One region of the Rhizobium sp. WYJ-E13 genome, then DNA from elsewhere that is predicted to be linked to it. Evidence: riboswitches for the same ligand, from Rfam matches in the RefSeq annotation. Region 1 holds a riboswitch; each other region holds the start of a gene.
What was found. A riboswitch is a leader RNA that binds a small molecule or an ion and turns the genes downstream of it on or off. The one in region 1 is predicted to bind cobalamin.
Positions count from the first base shown of each region.

Region 2: it holds a riboswitch for cobalamin, as region 1 does, so the genes downstream of both, KQ933_RS11360 (ABC transporter substrate-binding protein) here and nrdH (glutaredoxin-like protein NrdH) in region 1, are expected to answer to the same signal.
Region 3: it holds a riboswitch for cobalamin, as region 1 does, so the genes downstream of both, bluB (5,6-dimethylbenzimidazole synthase) here and nrdH (glutaredoxin-like protein NrdH) in region 1, are expected to answer to the same signal.
Region 4: it holds a riboswitch for cobalamin, as region 1 does, so the genes downstream of both, cobU (bifunctional adenosylcobinamide kinase/adenosylcobinamide-phosphate guanylyltransferase) here and nrdH (glutaredoxin-like protein NrdH) in region 1, are expected to answer to the same signal.

Region 1 is NZ_CP076853.1:3,502,759-3,506,966, forward strand. Features, by position in the region: gene nrdE (class 1b ribonucleoside-diphosphate reductase subunit alpha) at 1-1,093, opposite strand, end outside; gene nrdI (class Ib ribonucleoside-diphosphate reductase assembly flavoprotein NrdI) at 1,072-1,485, opposite strand; gene nrdH (glutaredoxin-like protein NrdH) at 1,499-1,720, opposite strand; cobalamin riboswitch at 1,981-2,206, opposite strand; partial or broken gene KQ933_RS17460 (hypothetical protein) at 2,384-2,551, opposite strand; gene KQ933_RS17465 (heavy metal translocating P-type ATPase) at 2,617-4,208, opposite strand, start outside.
Region 2 is NZ_CP076853.1:2,239,838-2,244,045, forward strand. Features, by position in the region: gene KQ933_RS11340 (hypothetical protein) at 1-46, opposite strand, end outside; gene KQ933_RS11345 (helix-turn-helix transcriptional regulator) at 231-545, shown strand; gene KQ933_RS11350 (SRPBCC domain-containing protein) at 542-913, shown strand; gene KQ933_RS11355 (ATP-dependent Clp protease proteolytic subunit) at 961-1,581, shown strand; cobalamin riboswitch at 1,927-2,177, shown strand; gene KQ933_RS11360 (ABC transporter substrate-binding protein) at 2,354-3,370, shown strand; gene KQ933_RS11365 (iron ABC transporter permease) at 3,367-4,208, shown strand, end outside.
Region 3 is NZ_CP076853.1:1,650,989-1,655,196, reverse strand. Features, by position in the region: gene KQ933_RS08290 (3-deoxy-7-phosphoheptulonate synthase) at 111-1,178, opposite strand; cobalamin riboswitch at 1,482-1,673, shown strand; gene bluB (5,6-dimethylbenzimidazole synthase) at 1,715-2,449, shown strand; gene KQ933_RS08280 (DUF2865 domain-containing protein) at 2,409-3,488, opposite strand; gene KQ933_RS08275 (ribonuclease H) at 3,687-4,208, shown strand, end outside.
Region 4 is NZ_CP076853.1:2,354,469-2,358,676, reverse strand. Features, by position in the region: gene KQ933_RS11960 (chloride channel protein) at 1-1,584, opposite strand, end outside; cobalamin riboswitch at 1,792-2,186, shown strand; gene cobU (bifunctional adenosylcobinamide kinase/adenosylcobinamide-phosphate guanylyltransferase) at 2,393-2,902, shown strand; gene cobW (cobalamin biosynthesis protein CobW) at 2,907-3,953, shown strand; gene cobN (cobaltochelatase subunit CobN) at 3,963-4,208, shown strand, end outside.

The DNA of each region.
Region 1 (4,208 bases):
TTTCGGCGATCACCTGGAAGAATTCGCGCGCCTTGATCTTCTTCTTGGTGATACGGGCATCCGCCACCATCTCGCGATACTTTTCCGTCACCGAGATCTCGGTGAAGGGCACGCCATAGACCCGCTCCACGTCATAGGGCGAGAAGAGATACATGTCCTCATTGTTCTTGGCGAGTTCGAAAGTGATATCAGGCACGACGACGCCGAGTGACAGCGTCTTGATGCGGATCTTCTCATCGGCATTTTCGCGCTTGGTATCGAGAAAGCGCATGATATCAGGGTGATGCGCGTTGAGATAAACCGCGCCCGCACCCTGTCGCGCGCCGAGCTGATTGGCATAGGAGAACGAGTCCTCGAGCAGCTTCATGACGGGGATGATGCCGGAAGACTGGTTTTCGATCTGTTTGATCGGCGCACCGGCCTCACGAATGTTCGTCAGCGACAACGCCACGCCGCCGCCGCGCTTGGAAAGCTGCAGCGCCGAATTGATGGAGCGGCCGATCGATTCCATATTGTCTTCGACGCGCAGCAGGAAGCAGGAGACGAGTTCGCCGCGCTGCTTCTTGCCGGCATTGAGGAAGGTCGGCGTTGCCGGCTGGAAACGGCCGGTAATGATCTCTTCCATCAGATCGCGTGCCAGCTGTTCATTGCCTCTGGCAAGCGCCAGCGCCACCATGCAGATACGGTCCTCGTAGCGCTCGAGATAGCGCTTACCGTCGAAGGTCTTCAGCGTGTAGCTGGTGTAATATTTGAAGGCGCCGAGGAAGGTCGGGAACCGGAACTTCTTGGCATAGGCTTCGTCGAACAGATCGCGGACGAAATTGAAGGAATACTGATCGAGTACGTCCTGCTCGTAATAGCCTTCGGTCACCAGATAATCGAGCTTCTCCTTGAGATTATGGAAGAACACCGTGTTCTGGTTCACATGCTGCAGGAAATACTGCTTTGCCGCCATGCGATCCTTGTCGAGCTGGATCTTGCCCTCATCGTCATAGAGGTTCAGCATCGCGTTCAGCGCATGATAGTCCAGCGCTTCCACGGCCTTTAGCGGTTTTACACCCGCATCCCGCGTCAGGTTCGTTCCCGTGTCCAAAATCGTCCCATCCCGTCTTTGACATTGGCGACATCCTCGGCAGTTCCCAGAAGCTCGAACCTGTAGAGGTAGGGCACCCGGCACTTCTGCGAGATCACGTCGCCGGCAAGCCCGTAGGTCTCGCCGAAATTGCTGTTGCCCGCTGCAATCACGCCGCGGATATTGGAGCGGTTTTCCGCATCGTTGAGGAAGCGGATTACCTGCTTGGGCACGGCTCCCTTTACGATCCCTGGGCCGCCATCCCCGCAATAGGTGGGCGAGATCAGCACGTAGGGTTCGCGAATGTGGATGTCTTCAGCACTGAGGGGAATGCGCGCCGCGCGCAGTCCCAGCTTCTCGACGAAACGATGGGTATTCTCGGACCGGCTGGAATAGTAGACGATCAGGCCCATCGCTCTTCTCCAATTAGGAGAGCGCGCTGATCATGTCGGGACGGAAGCCCGCCCAGTGGTTCTCGCCGGCAACGACGACCGGAACCTGCATGTAGCCCATGCCGCGAACGCGATCGAGCGCGTCGGCATCCTCGGAAATATCGATGATCTGATAGTCGACGCCCAGACGGTCGAGGGCGCGATAGGTGGCGGTGCACTGAACGCAGGCAGGCTTGCTGTAAACGGTAACGCTCATCATGTTCCTCGTGATGTCAATGAATTTCGGACGCAGTACAGGGCACGGGCGCCTTGCGGCGTCCGGGGTAACGCTTGACGATGATCTTGCAGAGTCGGCGCTTAAACGCCTGAAATTATCCCTTGCAGGATTTGCGCGGGCGGCGGCCTTGACGTTCTCGACATAACTTCAACCCCGAAGTGCTCATGAGGACGTTCGGGGCAGCGTAACAGCACGGATGGATTCCGCTTTCATGCACGCGACTTTCCGGACACCCCGCCCGTGGACGTTTTATTCAAGGCAGGTCTCCTGGCTTACGGGTCGAAGCCCCTGCCCCAGCCTTCCCAAAGCCTCATGCCTCAGTGACCTGAAATCGGACAGTTGCTCGCCGCTTACAGTTGCGGGGGCAGCTCCGGCTTTGTCGCGCCGTCATGGCGAAACGCACCGTATTCCCGTCTTAGCCCCCGACCCTCACGAATCGAAGGAACCTTGAACACTAGATATAGTACGCGAATCCCGGTTTGCGTCAACGGATGGTTTGTACATCGCGCTACGGAATGTTTGAAATCGCTGCATTCCTGTGAAAAACGTGGTTAACGAATGGTTAAAGAAAACAGGCTGTGGAGGAGGCCTCAAAGGTGAAAGCCGGCATATAGCCGGCTCCCCCAGGAATCGACTAGGCGCTCATGCGCGGGTCGTTGCTGCGGCACCGCGCAACAATCGAGCAGCCGCCACCATGTTGACGAGCGCTGGGCGAACCTCCTCCCATTTACGCGTCTTCAGACCGCAATCGGCGTTGATCCAAAGCTGCCCATTCGTCAGGCGCTCGCGCGCCAACATCAGAAGTTCGGTCGTGGAACCACGATGCGGCAAGCATGCACTGCCGCATCCAATCGCAGGATGATATAGAGAAATCTTTATGTCTTCATCCGAAGAAGGCGAAGCGCATTCATCGTCACCAGCACGGTCGCGCCCGTATCCGCCAGGATCGCCGGCCACAGGCCGGTAATGCCGGCTATAGTGGTGACGAGAAACACTGCCTTCAGCCCGAGCGCGATGGTGATGTTCTGCATGATATTGCGCATCGTCCGCTTCGAAAGGTCGATCATGCGCGCCACGTCGCCGACACGTCCATGCAGCACCGCCGCATCCGCCGTTTCCAGCGCCACGTCGGTGCCGCCGCCCATGGCGATGCCGACATCGGCAGCAGCAAGCGCCGGCGCATCGTTGATGCCGTCACCGACCTTGGCGACGAAAAGCCCTTCCTTCTTCAATTCGCCGACGATGCGCTGCTTGTCCTGCGGCAGCAGCTCGCCGCGCCAGTCGATGCCGAGATCACCGGCAACGGCGGCTGCCGTGCGCTTGTTATCACCGGTCAGCATGATGGCCCGCACACCGGCCGCCTTCAGCGTCGCAAGGCCGCTCTTTGCGTCCTCGCGTGGCTCGTCGCGCATGGCGATCAGGCCGGCAGCGACGCCATCGATCAGCAGCACCGAAACACTTTTGCCCGCGCCATTCAGGATGGTAACCTGCTGATCCTGCTCCGCATTCAGCGCTCTACGCTCACGCGCAGCCGGCGGCGACAGGAGATCGAGCGTTTCGCCGCCCACCTTGCCCGTCACACCCTTGCCCGGCAGCGCCTCAAGTTCGAAAGCCGGCGGCATGGGTACACCATCGGCTTTCGCCCGGTTTAGGATCGCCAGCGCCAACGGATGGCTGGAAGCTTGCTCCAGGACCGCGGCGCGTGACAGCACCTGCGTCTCAGAGCGTCCAAAGGCAATGATATCGGTCACCTGCGGCTTGCCAACGGTCAGCGTACCCGTCTTGTCGAAGGCAACGGCCGTCACCTTGCCAAGCGATTCCAGAACTGCGCCGCCCTTCATCAGCAACCCGCGGCGCGCACCCGCCGAAAGAGAAGCGGCAATCGCAGCCGGCGTGGAAATGACGAGCGCGCAAGGGCAACCGATCAGCAGGATCGCAAGGCCCTTGTAGATCCATTCGCCCCAAGCCGCGCCCGTCAGCAGCGGCGGCAGGATCGCCACCAGAACCGCCACGACGACAACACCCGGCGTGTAATAGCGCGAAAAGCGGTCGATGAAGCGCTCCGTCGGCGCCTTGGATTCCTGCGCCTCCTCCACCAGCTTGACGACGCGGGCAATCGTATTGTCCTCGGCAGCGGCCGTCACACGAATGCGCACTGCGGCATCGCCATTCACCGTGCCAGCGAAGACGGTCTCGCCGGTTCCCTTGCGCACCGGCGTGCTTTCGCCGGTCACCGGCGCTTCGTCGATGGCGCTCTCACCAGACAGGATCGTACCGTCGGCGGAAATCCGATCGCCCGGCCGTACGAGAATGACTGAGCCGACGGTAAGCGTTTCCGCCGGCACTTCCTTCACCTCACCGCCCGTTTCGAGCAACGCATTCTTCGGCACCAGCGTCGTCAGCGACTGGATGCTGGCGCGCGCCTTTCCGGCGGCAACGCCTTCGAACAGCTCACCGACAAGGAACA
Region 2 (4,208 bases), 1.3 Mb from region 1:
GAGGATCGGGTGCCAGAACCTTGATCGCTGTGGGAGGATTCGCCATGGCCTTATTCTCCGGCTTGCGTGAAGAGCTCGCATGCAAAAGCCCAACGAGGCCGGGCCTGCGATGTTCCAGAGGCGCGGCCTTTTTCCGCCCGACGGAGACCTCGGCGCTCGCATCGGGTTCGCAAGACGCGCAGATGACGCAAGCCCTTGCGAATCACATAAGTCTGTGCTTATGCGTCATCATGATGCAACACGACATTTTCCGCGCCCTCGCGGACCCGACACGCCGCACGATCTTCGAGAAACTGGCGACCGGCAGCATGAATGCCAGCGCGCTTCGCCAAGGCATGGATATCAGCCAGCCGGCGATGTCCCAGCATCTCGCCGTGCTGCGAGCGGCAAGGCTGGTGCGCGAACAGAAGGAGGGTCGTTTCGTGAATTACGAGGTCGACCCCGAGGGGCTCACCCTCATCGCCCAATGGCTGGCGAAATATCGCGCCTACTGGCCGGCCCGCATCGATGATCTCAAGCTCTTGCTGAAGGATATGGATCAATGAACGAGGTGAAAGCCAAGGTGAAAGCCAAGCAACAACAAAGCGGCTTCGAACAGACATATGAGTTGGATGCGCCACTGGAAAAGGTCTGGCGCGCGATCAGCATCGCGGAATTCCGGGAGAAATGGCTGCCGAAGGAGGCGCTTGCCGATCCGCAATCGCTCTCCGAGACACCGAGCAAGGAAATCCGCTACCGATTGCGCGACGATGCCCCGCCCTATCTCGAAAGCACCGTCACCTTCACGATCGCCGCGAACGCATCCGGCGGAACCAGTCTGCGCATCGTCCACGAGCTGACCGGAGCCACTTTCGAGCGGCTTTCGAGATCGGTCGCCAACAACAACGGGCAGACCATGATGCTCGCCGCCTGACGCGGCAGGCCTTTCCCCTCATAACTCTGGAAGATTGGAGTTCGCCGATGCGCGAAACGATGCAACTCGTCCCTATGGTCGTCGAACAATCCTCGAGAGGTGAGCGATCCTTCGACATCTATTCCCGGCTCCTGCGAGAGCGGATCATCTTTCTGAACGGCGAGATCAACGACACCGTTTCGGCCCTCGTCTGCGCCCAACTGCTGTTCCTCGAAGCCGAAAATCCAAAAAAGCCCATCAATCTCTATATCAATTCGCCTGGCGGCGTCGTGACCAGCGGCTTTGCCATGTACGACACGATGCGCTTCATCCGCGCGCCGGTGCACACGCTCTGCATGGGAACGGCCCGCTCCATGGGCTCCTTCCTGCTGATGGCCGGTCAGCCGGGAGAGCGGTATGCCCTTCCGAATGCCAGCATCCTCATCCACCAGCCCCTCGGCGGCTTCCAGGGCCAGGCCTCCGACATGCTCATCCATGCGGAGGAAATCAGGAAGACGAAGCAGCTCATGACGCGCCTCTACGCCGAACATTGCGGCCGATCCTATGAGGAGTTCGAGCAGGCAATGGATCGCGATCGCTTCATGACGGCGCAAGAGGCCGTGGAATGGGGCCTGATCGACCGCATCCTGCAGGATCGCGAAGAGATGACGGACGTCGCGCCACAATAGCCATCGGCTGCTTTGAAGGGGCTCGGCTCACCAATCGCTGTCGATGGCTTGCGTCATACGCCACCATCCTGTCACGATGAAGAGCCGGCCAGACATCAGACGAGGCCCGCGCCCAATTTCTCAAAAATCCGACAGCCGGGACTGGACAACGCAGGTGTAACCTTATAACAGTGGCTATGTAATGTTATTACATTTAGGGAGATTTCATGTACCGGCGCCCTTTCACTGTCTCCGCAGTCGCCACCGCGCTCACATCCGCCGCCGCGCGGCTCGGGCGTCAGCCACCAAGGCGGCGTCGGATCCGACACACTTCGCATTCCGGTGCTTGACGTCGCCCACGGCGGCGTCATAGATCGGGGCGACGGTTCCCCGAAGAGAACTCCGACGGGAATAATAGGGAACACGGTGAGGACGACCCAAGAGGGACCGAGACCGTGGCTGCCCCCGCAACTGTAAGCGGATTGTCGATCTCGGGGTTGATCGCTTTAGCGATCATGCCCTCGGCCTCAGGGCCGTGCCACTGCGATGTCGCGGGAAGGCAGATGACCGGCACATATTCGCGAGCCAGGAGACCTGCCGTCGATCACGATCCAATCAGCCGGGCGGGGATGCCCGACAAGGAGCAGACATGATTGACAAGACCCCTCTCCACCTGCCGCCATCCATCCGTCTCGATTGGACGATCCGCCGCTAGCTTGCCGCTCGCCGGCTTCGTTCGCGCTTTCGCGCACCGGCATCCGCCAGCCCTTTTCCTTCTGATCGAGAGTTTCCCATGCGACAGCGTCTGAAGAGCTTTTCCCTCGCGCTCGGGCTGGCCGGCTTTGCTGCGCCCGCCTTTGCCGCCACCCAATATCCCCTCACCCTCACCAATTGCGGCCAGCAGGTCACCTTCGAAAAAGCGCCGGCCAGGATCGTTTCGATCGGCCAGGGCATGACCGAAGTGCTGTTCTCGCTCGGCCTTGCCGACAAGATCGCCGGCACCGCCGTCTGGGTCGGCCCGGTCCTGCCGCAATATGCCGATGTCAACAGCAGGATCAAACGGCTGGCCGACAATGACCCGAGCTTCGAATCCGTCGTCGGCGCGGAGCCCGATCTTGTGACTGCCGAATTCGAATGGCATGTCGGCACGCAAGGCTCCGTCGGCAAGCGCGAGCAGTTCAAGGATCTCGGCATCAACACCTATGTCGCGCCGGCCGATTGCGTCGCCAAGATCAACACCGATGGCGGTGATGGCGTGCGCAAGGAACTGTTCACGATGGACCTGATCTATCAGGAAATCGCCGAACTCTCCGAGATCTTCGACGTGAAAGACCGCGGCGACGCACTGATTGCCGACCTGAAAAAGCGCGAGGCCGATGCCGCGGCCTCCGTCGCTGGTGCTGCCGCCAAGAACCTGCCTGTCGTATTCTGGTTCTCCAGCAAGGAGGTCGAGGGCGATGCCTTCATCGCCGGCAAGAACAGCGCGCCGGCCTATATCCTGAAAACGCTCGGCGCGAAGAACGTCGTGACGACTGAAGAGGAATGGCCCCTCGTCGGCTGGGAAACGATTACGCAGGCCAATCCTTCCGTCATCGTCATCGCCACCATGGACCGCCGCCGCTATGCCGCCGACGATCCCAGGGTGAAGGTGGATTTCCTGGAGAATGATCCGGTCACCAGGGAACTGGATGCGGTGAAAAACAAGCGCTTTATCATGATGGACGCGCAGTCGATGAACCCGACGATCCGCACGATCGACGGCATCGAAACGCTGGCAAAGGGCATCAAGTCCTTCGGTCTGACACAGTGAGCCAGGCGCTTTCGCCACAGAGGACATGGTGGGCGCTTGCCGCGCTCACCATCGCCGCCGTCATCCTGCTCGCACTGATGATCAGCCTTGCCGTGTCGATCGGCGAGATCGCCATCCCGCTCGCCACCACGGCAAAGGCGGTCTCCAACCGCCTGTTCGGCACGGCGTTCGAGCTCAGCCGCATCCATCAGGGCATCATCTGGGATTACCGCCTCAGCCGCGCGCTGGTGGCGGCAAGCGCCGGTGCGTCGCTGGCGCTTTGCGGCGCGATCCTGCAGGCGCTGCTGCGCAACCCGCTCGCCGAACCCTATGTGCTCGGCATCTCCGCCGGCGCATCGACGGGGGCCGTCTGCGTCATGATAGCAGGCCTCGGTTATGGCGTACTGGGCCTGTCGAGCGGGGCCTTCATCGGCGCGGTCGCCGCCTTCCTGCTGGTCGGCGTGCTGGCGGCCGGTGCCGGCGGCACCAGCGAGCGCATCATTCTCTGCGGCGTGGCGGGCTCGCAGCTTTTCAATGCGCTGACCTCCTATATCGTCACCACCTCGGCCAATGCCGAACAGGCCCGCGGCGTGCTCTTCTGGCTCTTGGGATCGCTGAGCGGCGTGCGCTGGCCGGATGTCTATCTTTCCGTGCCCATCGCCGTGATCGGCTTCATCCTCTGCCTCGCGCATGTGCGTGCGCTCGATGCCTTCGCCTTCGGCACGGATGCCGCAGCCGCGCTCGGCGTCCCGGTGCGCCGGGTGCAGTTCACCCTGCTCGCCGTCACGGCCGCGATGACGGCGAGCGTCGTCAGCATGGTCGGCTCCATCGGCTTCGTCGGCCTCGTCATTCCCCATGC
Region 3 (4,208 bases), 1.9 Mb from region 1:
CCTTGCGATGCCGGTGTCGTTTGCGATGATTTGAGAATTTGGGGGTGCGGGATACCCCACCGTCCTGTGAATGGGCGGCGGGGTTAGCCCGCCGCGCTGAATGCGACCACCTAAGCCGCGACGGCGGCCTTGCGGCGGTCGCGGACGGCCTTGGCGAGATCCTCGAGCACATCCACCGACATGTCCCAGCCGATACAGCCGTCAGTGATGGACTGGCCGTAAACCAGCGGCTTGCCGGGCACGAGGTCCTGGCGGCCGGCGACGAGGTTGCTCTCGATCATCATGCCCTTGATGTGGTGGTTGCCCGCGACGATCTGGCCGGCGACGTCTCGGACGACCTTCGGCTGGTTCATCGGGTCCTTGCCGCTGTTGGCGTGGCTGGCATCGATCAGCATGCGCGGGTCGACACTGAGCTTGGTCGCTTCGGCGATCACGGCCTGGACATCGGCCGCTTCATAGTTGGGCCGCTTGCCGCCGCGCAGGATGATGTGGCAGTCCTCGTTGCCGCGGGTGGAGGCAATCGCTGCCTGTCCGTCCTTGGTGACGGCCGGGAAATGGTGCGGCTGGGAAGCGGCCATGATCGCGTCGAGCGCGACACGCGCGCCGCCATCCGTGCCGTTCTTGAAGCCGATCGGGCAGGAGAGACCCGAGGCGAGCTGACGATGGATCTGGCTTTCGGTCGTGCGCGCGCCGATGGCGCCGTAGCTGACGAGATCGGCGATATATTGCGGCGTGATCGTGTCGAGGAATTCGCAGCCGGCCGGCAGGCCCATGGCGTTGATGTCGAGCAGCAGGCGGCGCGCAAGGCGCAGGCCTTCCTCGATACGGTAGGTGCCGTCGAGATGCGGGTCGTTGATCAGGCCTTTCCAGCCGATGGTGGTGCGGGGCTTTTCGAAATAGACGCGCATGACGATTTCGAGATCGCCGGACAGGCGTCGTCGCTGCTCAACGAGCCGGGACGCATATTCACGGGCGGCCGCCGGATCATGGATCGAGCAGGGGCCGATGATGACCAATTGGCGGTCGTCCTTGCCGGTGAGGATGTCGTGGATCGTGTCGCGCGTGCCGGTCACGGTCCTGGTAATCTCGCGGTCACGCGGGATTTCCGAGATGATATCGGCCGGCCTGGTCAGCGGGGTGATCTCGACGATGCGCAGATCATCAATAGTATCAGTCACGGTATGCTCTCCTGTTTGGTCATACCGTGCGGAACGAAAAAAGCCGCCAGGTAGACTAGCGGCTGTTCGGGTTGTCGTCGCGTTGGTTTTGGTTACGCGCAGACCCGCATCCGCTGGAAGCAGCGGTACGAATAAAATCGCGATGCGTAGACGGACGAGATCGACATGCAGGCTATGTAGCGATGCGGAAACCAATTGTCACGCAGAATTTTACAGGTGAGAGCCCCTTACCGGGCAGGGGCGGAGATGCAGTTCCGTTCCAGGCCTATTCGCCGAATTGACTTGCTGCCATGCCGTTTCCACGCCATAGATCGCCCGTCAGGTGCCCGCCGTCACAAGCGGGAGAATCGGGAATCCGGTGCAAGACCGGAACGTGCCCAACGCTGTAAGGCCGACGCTTGCCGCTCAATCACGCCACTGGCCTAAAGGCCGGGAAGGCTGCGGCCAAGTGGATGACGCCAAGTCAGAAGACCGGCCTGGCAAGATAGACCCAACCCGCGCGGACGGCGGGCGGTTGCGTTGTTGGGGATTTGACGATGCGACCCATTGACGATGCCGTTTGCCCGGCATCCAGCTTTTCTGCGGCCGAACGTGAGGCCGTCTATCATGCGATCACGACGCGGCGCGATGTGCGCAGCCAGTTCCTGCCCGATCCCCTGCCGGATGATCTCGTCACGCGATTGCTGATGGCGGCCCATCACGCGCCTTCGGTCGGTTTCATGCAGCCGTGGAATTTCATTCTGGTGAAAAGTGCCGAGGTGAGGGCGCAGGTGCGCGATGCCTTCGCGAAGGCGAATGAGGAAGCGGCCCTGATGTTTACCGCCGAGCGGCGGCAGGCCTATCGCTCGCTGAAGCTCGAAGGCATCGTCGAGGCGCCGCTCGGCATCTGCGTGACTTGTGATCCTACCCGCAGCGGCAGCGTGGTGCTGGGGCGCACGCATAATCCGCGCATGGACAGCTATTCCACCGTCTGCGCCATCCAAAACCTGTGGCTTGCGGCGCGAGCGGAAGGTGTCGGCATCGGCTGGGTCAGCATTTTTCGCGAGGGCGACCTGAAGGAAATCCTCGGCATCCCCGATCATATCGAGGTGGTGGCCTGGCTCTGCGCCGGCTTCGTCGACCGGCTCTATGAGGAGCCGGAACTGGCGGTCAAAGGCTGGCGGCAGCGCATGCCGCTGGAAGATCTCGTCTTCCATGACGGCTGGGGACGATCGGACCGTGAGCCGGTCACTACTGCTGTTGAGGTTGGGGGCCTGACATCGCCGGATTAGCGAGATCGATCTTGCCCTGATCGCCGGCAAGGAATTGCGGGCCGATCTGCCGGACCTTGCTGGCAGAGGGATCATAGGGGCGATCCGCCACCTGCGACTGGGGAGCGGGCGGGGTGCTGGCCGCCTTCGGCGCTTCCGTCTGGATCGTGGTGATCGAGCCCTTCGGCTCGGGCGCCGGCGCATAGGCGGCCTGGCTCTTTCGCATCTGCTCGTAATAGGCAGACAGATTGCAGGAGCAGGCGGATTTTTCGCCAGGTGCACGGGTCTTGTAGGCGAAGGCGTTCTTCATCGCGCTGTAGGGCGCTCCGGTTGCCGTCGAAATCATGTTCGAGGTCTCGGTACTGGAAACGTCGCGATAGAAGAGTTCCGTCTCGACGCCAGGGCACATCTTCGAGCAGGTCGCGGCATCACGGTCGAAATCGACCGAGGTGGCATTGTTGCTGATCGGGAAGAAGCCGCCATCGCAGGTGCGCACGCAGATGGTGCTGACGGGCGAGAGCATTTCGGCGCGCGGCAGGCCATAGCGCTCGCCGCCGCCGAGCGGGATGAACGTGTCGCTGCGCATGGCCTGCTCTTCGATGCTCGGAGCCGGCGCGTAGGCGTCGCCTGCGGCAGGCCCGCTGAAACTGTCGCTGTTGCAGTCATTGTCTTCGAGCGCGGCCATCAGTTCCGCGCGGGCCGCATCGGGGCCGGACTGGCGCAACTCGTTGCGGCGATCCTGAAGGAAGCGGATATTGTCGACCATCCTGGCTTCAGCATGCTCGAGCTCGGCGCAGAAGCCGGCATTGTCGCCGCCAACGACGACCATGCTGCCGGAGGTACAGCCATACCGGCGCAGATCGCTGCGCACCTTGCGCAATTCGAGATTCTGTTCGGCAAGCGCGCCGGCATATTGGCGCATCTCGCTGCTGCTGTTGCCGAAGGTTTGCGGCAGGTCGGCAAGGCGCCCGCGCAGATCCTCACAGATCGCATTGGTCTGCGCCGCCGCAGGAGCCGCGAATGCCAGAAAGAAAACGAGATACAGGTTTCGGCGTTTCACGACGTCGTTCCGAAAAGAGAAAGGCATCTATCAGCGAGTTGCGACTTCAACCCACCGCGCGTTGTCTTAACGTGTTTCCCTTAATAAGCTCGCAGTAATTCCTAGCGTATTTTTGCGATCTTATCCAGCAAGCCAGATACTTCCACTTTCCTGTCTCCTGCAATCACGCGGGAGACCGTTGATATCCAGACAGTTGATATGACAGATATTTTCGACGAATCCCACGCTCGCGAAACGTCCGCAGAAATACCGCACACCCGGCGGGGCCTTCACGTTTTCGTAGACGGTTGTTTTGAACCCGGCGCAAGGCATGGGGGATGGGCCTTCGTCGCCTATCGCGATGGCGTCGAGATCGCCTCCGGCTTTGGCGGTGCAAAGGATTCCTCCAATAACGCGATGGAAGTGACGGCCGTGCTTGAGGCGGCAATCTGGATCAACGGCTCAGCAGCTGATGTAGCGGCAGTCATCTGGTCCGATTCCGCCTATGCCGTCGAAGGCTGCAACAGCTGGCGTCCGATCTGGAGAAACAATGGCTGGAAGAAAAGCAACCCGACCGGCAAGGCCAGAAACCGAGCGATATCAGATGCGAAAATCTGGAAAGCCATCGATATCCAGCTATCCGAGAATTCCCTGATAAGCATTGCCTGGTGCAAGGGCCATTCCGGCGCCGATGGTAACGAACGGGCCGATGCGCTGGCAGATCAGGGACGCCGATCGATA
Region 4 (4,208 bases), 1.1 Mb from region 1:
GAAATCGGCGAGATTCTGGGCTTCGTCCTGCGCGCTGGTGGGATTTGCGTAGATTTCCGGGACGAGCACCAGACCTGCATATTTGTCCTGATCGTCAACAAGGATGACGCGCTGAGTCGAGCCGATCGGGTAGGCCGTCTTGAAGTCGCCGAGCGTCATGCTGTTTTTAGCCGTCTTCACATCGGCGCGCATCAGCTTGTCGACGGTCAGGTTGCGGATCCAGCCGACATCATGGGCGCTGCGGATGCTCTCGCCGCGCAGGTGGAAACGCCATGTGGCGAAGGAGTAGCCGAAGGTGGTGCGAACCACGAGCGAGGAAGTGATGACGGCGGCGAGCACGAGGGCGGTGATCGGAAAGTCGCCGGTAATCTCCAGTGCGAGGAAGGTCATGGTCAGCGGCCCGCCGATGACGGCGACGGCAAGCGAACTCATGCCGACCACGGCATAGATGACGGGGGTCAGCGTCGCATCGGCAAAATAGGGGGCGGAATAGGCAAAGAGCTTGCCGAGCAGCGCGCCCATGAAGAGTGAAGCGAAGAACAGGCCGCCCCTGAAGCCGGAGCCGATCGAGACAGCCGAAGCGACCGATTTCAGCAAAAACAGGCTGATAAGGGCGGGGATCGTTACTTCGTTGGCGAGGTTCAGATGCAGTGCGCCATGTCCGGCGGCCAGAATCTGCGGCGAGACCAGCGCCAGCAGGCCGACGACGATGCCGCCGAGCGCCGGGCGAAAGGGCAGCGGGACGGAGCTCTTTCGTGCCAGTTCCTCGACGAAGGCGACGCCCTGCATGAGCAGGATGCCAATGCCGGCGCAGAAGGCGCCGAGTGCGATCGCCGGCACGTAATCGGCCGGCTGGACAGCGCCGAAACTGCCGACATCGATGATGAAATCGCTACCGGCAAGCAGGCGTGCAACCAGTGTGGCGACCAGGGCTGCAACGACGACCGGTGTCAGCGAGACGATGGCGTATGTGCCGATGATGAGCTCGAAGGCGTAGAACGCGCCGGTCAGCGGCGCATTGAAGGCGGCCGCGATGGCGCCGGCAGCGCCGCAGCCGACAAGCACGCGCAGATCGGCGCGGCGCAGTTGCAGTTTCAGGCCGAATTTCGAGGCGATGCCGGCTGCAAGCTGCGTATAGCCGGCTTCCAGACCGACCGAGGCGCCGAAGCCGTTGGAGATGATGTTCTGGACGGCGACGAGAATGCTGTCTGTCAAAGACAGGCGACCGCCATGCAGCGCATTGGCCTCGATCGGGTCGACCATCGGCTTCTTGCGCCACTTGGCGAGGATGAAGAACAACAAGCCGAGTAGGATACCGCCGGCGAAAGGCGCCGTCATCAGCAGGAACTGGTTGTCGATCTGCGAAGCGCTGAGCCGGGTTTCGGTTTCGATGCCGAAGATCAACCGGTGCATTGCCTCGGACACGAAACTCATGGCGCTGACCGCCAGCCCCGCAGCGATGCCGACCAGCGCGCCGGCAAAGACCAGGCCTATTTCACTTTGTCTGGCGAGGGCGCGCAGGCGTCCCAAATCGAATATGGTTGTGAAGGGCCGGAAGCGGCGGATATCCATTCGGGAGAGCATCATAGGAGAACTAGGCGACAGGAGCGGCGGTCAAGGGTGGCAGGCGGCACCGCATGCCTGCCAATTGCGGCTAAATACCGGCCGGGCAGTAAAGTTTCTATGACATAAGATTTTGAATAAACACGATAATCTTGGTAGTGTAAGTAGAGATGAACCTCTCTGGCACAGTGCGGGGCAATTGACATGGGGGTTGCGCGCGCCTAACCATGAAACCACATAATGGATGGTTCCGGATCGGCCTGACGCCTTCCGGATGAAAAGGGAATGTGACGAGGCGGACCCAAGTCGGGGGCCTTCATCACAGCCGACCCCGCGACTGTAGAGCAGTCAGGGTCTTCCGTCCGGCATTTCGACTGCCGCGCCGACGGCCCGCATCCTGCGGGCGGGCAAGGTGGAACAGGCGCCGGAAAAGCCACTGGAAATGCACCGTGATCAGCCGGGGCAGGACGCCTCTCTTTCTACGAATCGTCCGCCTTTTCACGAGATGCAGCCGGGAAGGCGAGGCAGATCCGCTGGCACGATCAGGGGCGACCGGAAACGGTTGCCCCTGTCGCGGCCGACAACTGCGAGCCAGGAGACCTGCCATCCGTGCCGGGCATAGTGCCCAACTGGGTGTTTTGCCCGCTGCCAGCACGGAGGTTGTTTTGGCTGAAGGATATGGTTCGGTGCTGCCTTTGGCGGTGCGATTGGGAGGCGTCGGTGCGGTGCTTTCGGCCTCTTGCGTCGAGTCTGTGGCACCCCCCTCTGTCGCCAAGGAAAGTACACTTAGAACAAGCCGCCGCATCCTCTCTCATAGGAGCGTTTGCGCATGACCGCCACCTTCATCCTCGGCGGCGCGCGCTCCGGCAAATCCCGCTTCGCCGAAAATCTCGTGACAGCCAGCGGCCTCGACCGCCACTACATCGCCACCGGCCGGGCGTGGGACGGGGAGATGCAGGCGCGTATCGACCAGCACAAGGCCGATCGCGGTCCCTCCTGGACCACGCATGAGGAGCCGCTCGATCTCATGGAGCGCCTTGCGGCCATCGATGGCGAGGGCAGGGCAATCCTGGTCGACTGCCTGACGCTCTGGCTCACCAACCTGATGATGGAGGGGCGCGATATCGCTGCGCAGTCCGCATCGCTCGCCGCCTTTCTCCCTGACGCAAAGGCGCGGCTCGTCATCGTTTCCAATGAAGTCGGCCTCGGCATCGTGCCCGAAAACCGCATGGCGCGCGAGTTTCGCGACCATGCCGGCCGGCTGCACCAGATGATCGCGGCAGAGGCCGACGACGTCTATTTTATCGCGGCAGGATTGCCGCTGAAAATGAAGGGTTAGTTCCATGCAGCAGAAAATTCCCGCGACCGTCATCACCGGCTTCCTCGGCGCCGGCAAGACGACCATGATCCGCAACCTGCTCACCAATGCCGGGGGCAAGAAGATCGCGCTCATCATCAACGAGTTCGGTGATCTCGGCGTCGATGGCGATGTGCTGAAGGGCTGCGGGGCGGAGAATTGCACCGAAGACGATATTATCGAGCTCACCAATGGCTGCATCTGCTGCACGGTCGCCGACGATTTCATTCCGACCATGACGAAGCTTCTGGAGCGCGATCAGCGTCCGGACCATATCGTCATCGAAACCTCGGGCCTCGCTTTGCCGCAGCCGCTGGTGGCCGCCTTCAACTGGCCGGATATTCGCAGCGAAGTCACCGTCGATGGCGTCATCACCGTCGTCGATAGTGCCGCTGTCGCCGCTGGTCGTTTTGCCGATGACCACGATGCCGTCGATGCGCGCCGCGTCGAGGATGAATCGCTCGATCATGAAAGCCCGATCGAAGAGCTTTTCGAAGATCAGCTGACCTGCGCCGACCTGATCGTGCTCAATAAGACCGATCTTATCGACAGCGATGGCCTCGGCCGCGTGAAGAGCGAGGTTGCCTCGCGCATTGCCCGCAAGCCTGTGATGATCGAGGCCAGGAATGGCGATGTGCCGGCAAGCGTGCTGCTCGGCCTCGGCATCGGCACGGAAGACGACGTCGTCAACCGCAAGTCCCATCACGAGCTGGAGCATGAGGACGGTAAGCCCCACGATCACGACGAATTCGACAGTTTCGTCGTCGAGCTTGGTGCGATCTCGGACACGGCCGGTTTCGTCGAGAAGCTGAAGGGCATCATTGCCGAGCATGACGTGCTGCGCCTCAAGGGCTTCATCGACGTCTCCGGCAAGCCGATGCGCCTGCAGCTGCAGGCCGTGGGTGTCCGTATCGACCAGTATTTCGACCGCGCCTGGGCATCGGGTGAAACGCGCAGCACGCGTCTCGTTGTCATCGGCCTGCACGAGATGGATCAGGACGCGGTGCGCAAGGCGATCGAAGCGCTCGCATGAGGATATAAAATGCATCTGCTTCTGGCCCAGCAGGGAACGATCAGCGACGGGGACGAGGCAATCGACCTCGGCCAGTCGCCGGGCGATATCCTGTTCCTGTCGGCTGCCGACACCGAGCTTGCGGCAATTGCCGCGGCGCATGCCGGCGGGGCGGCCGGGCATTCGCTGCGGCTTGCGAGCCTGATGAGCCTGAAGCATCCGATGTCGGTCGATACTTACGTTGAACGCACGGCGCGGCATGCGAAGCTGATCATC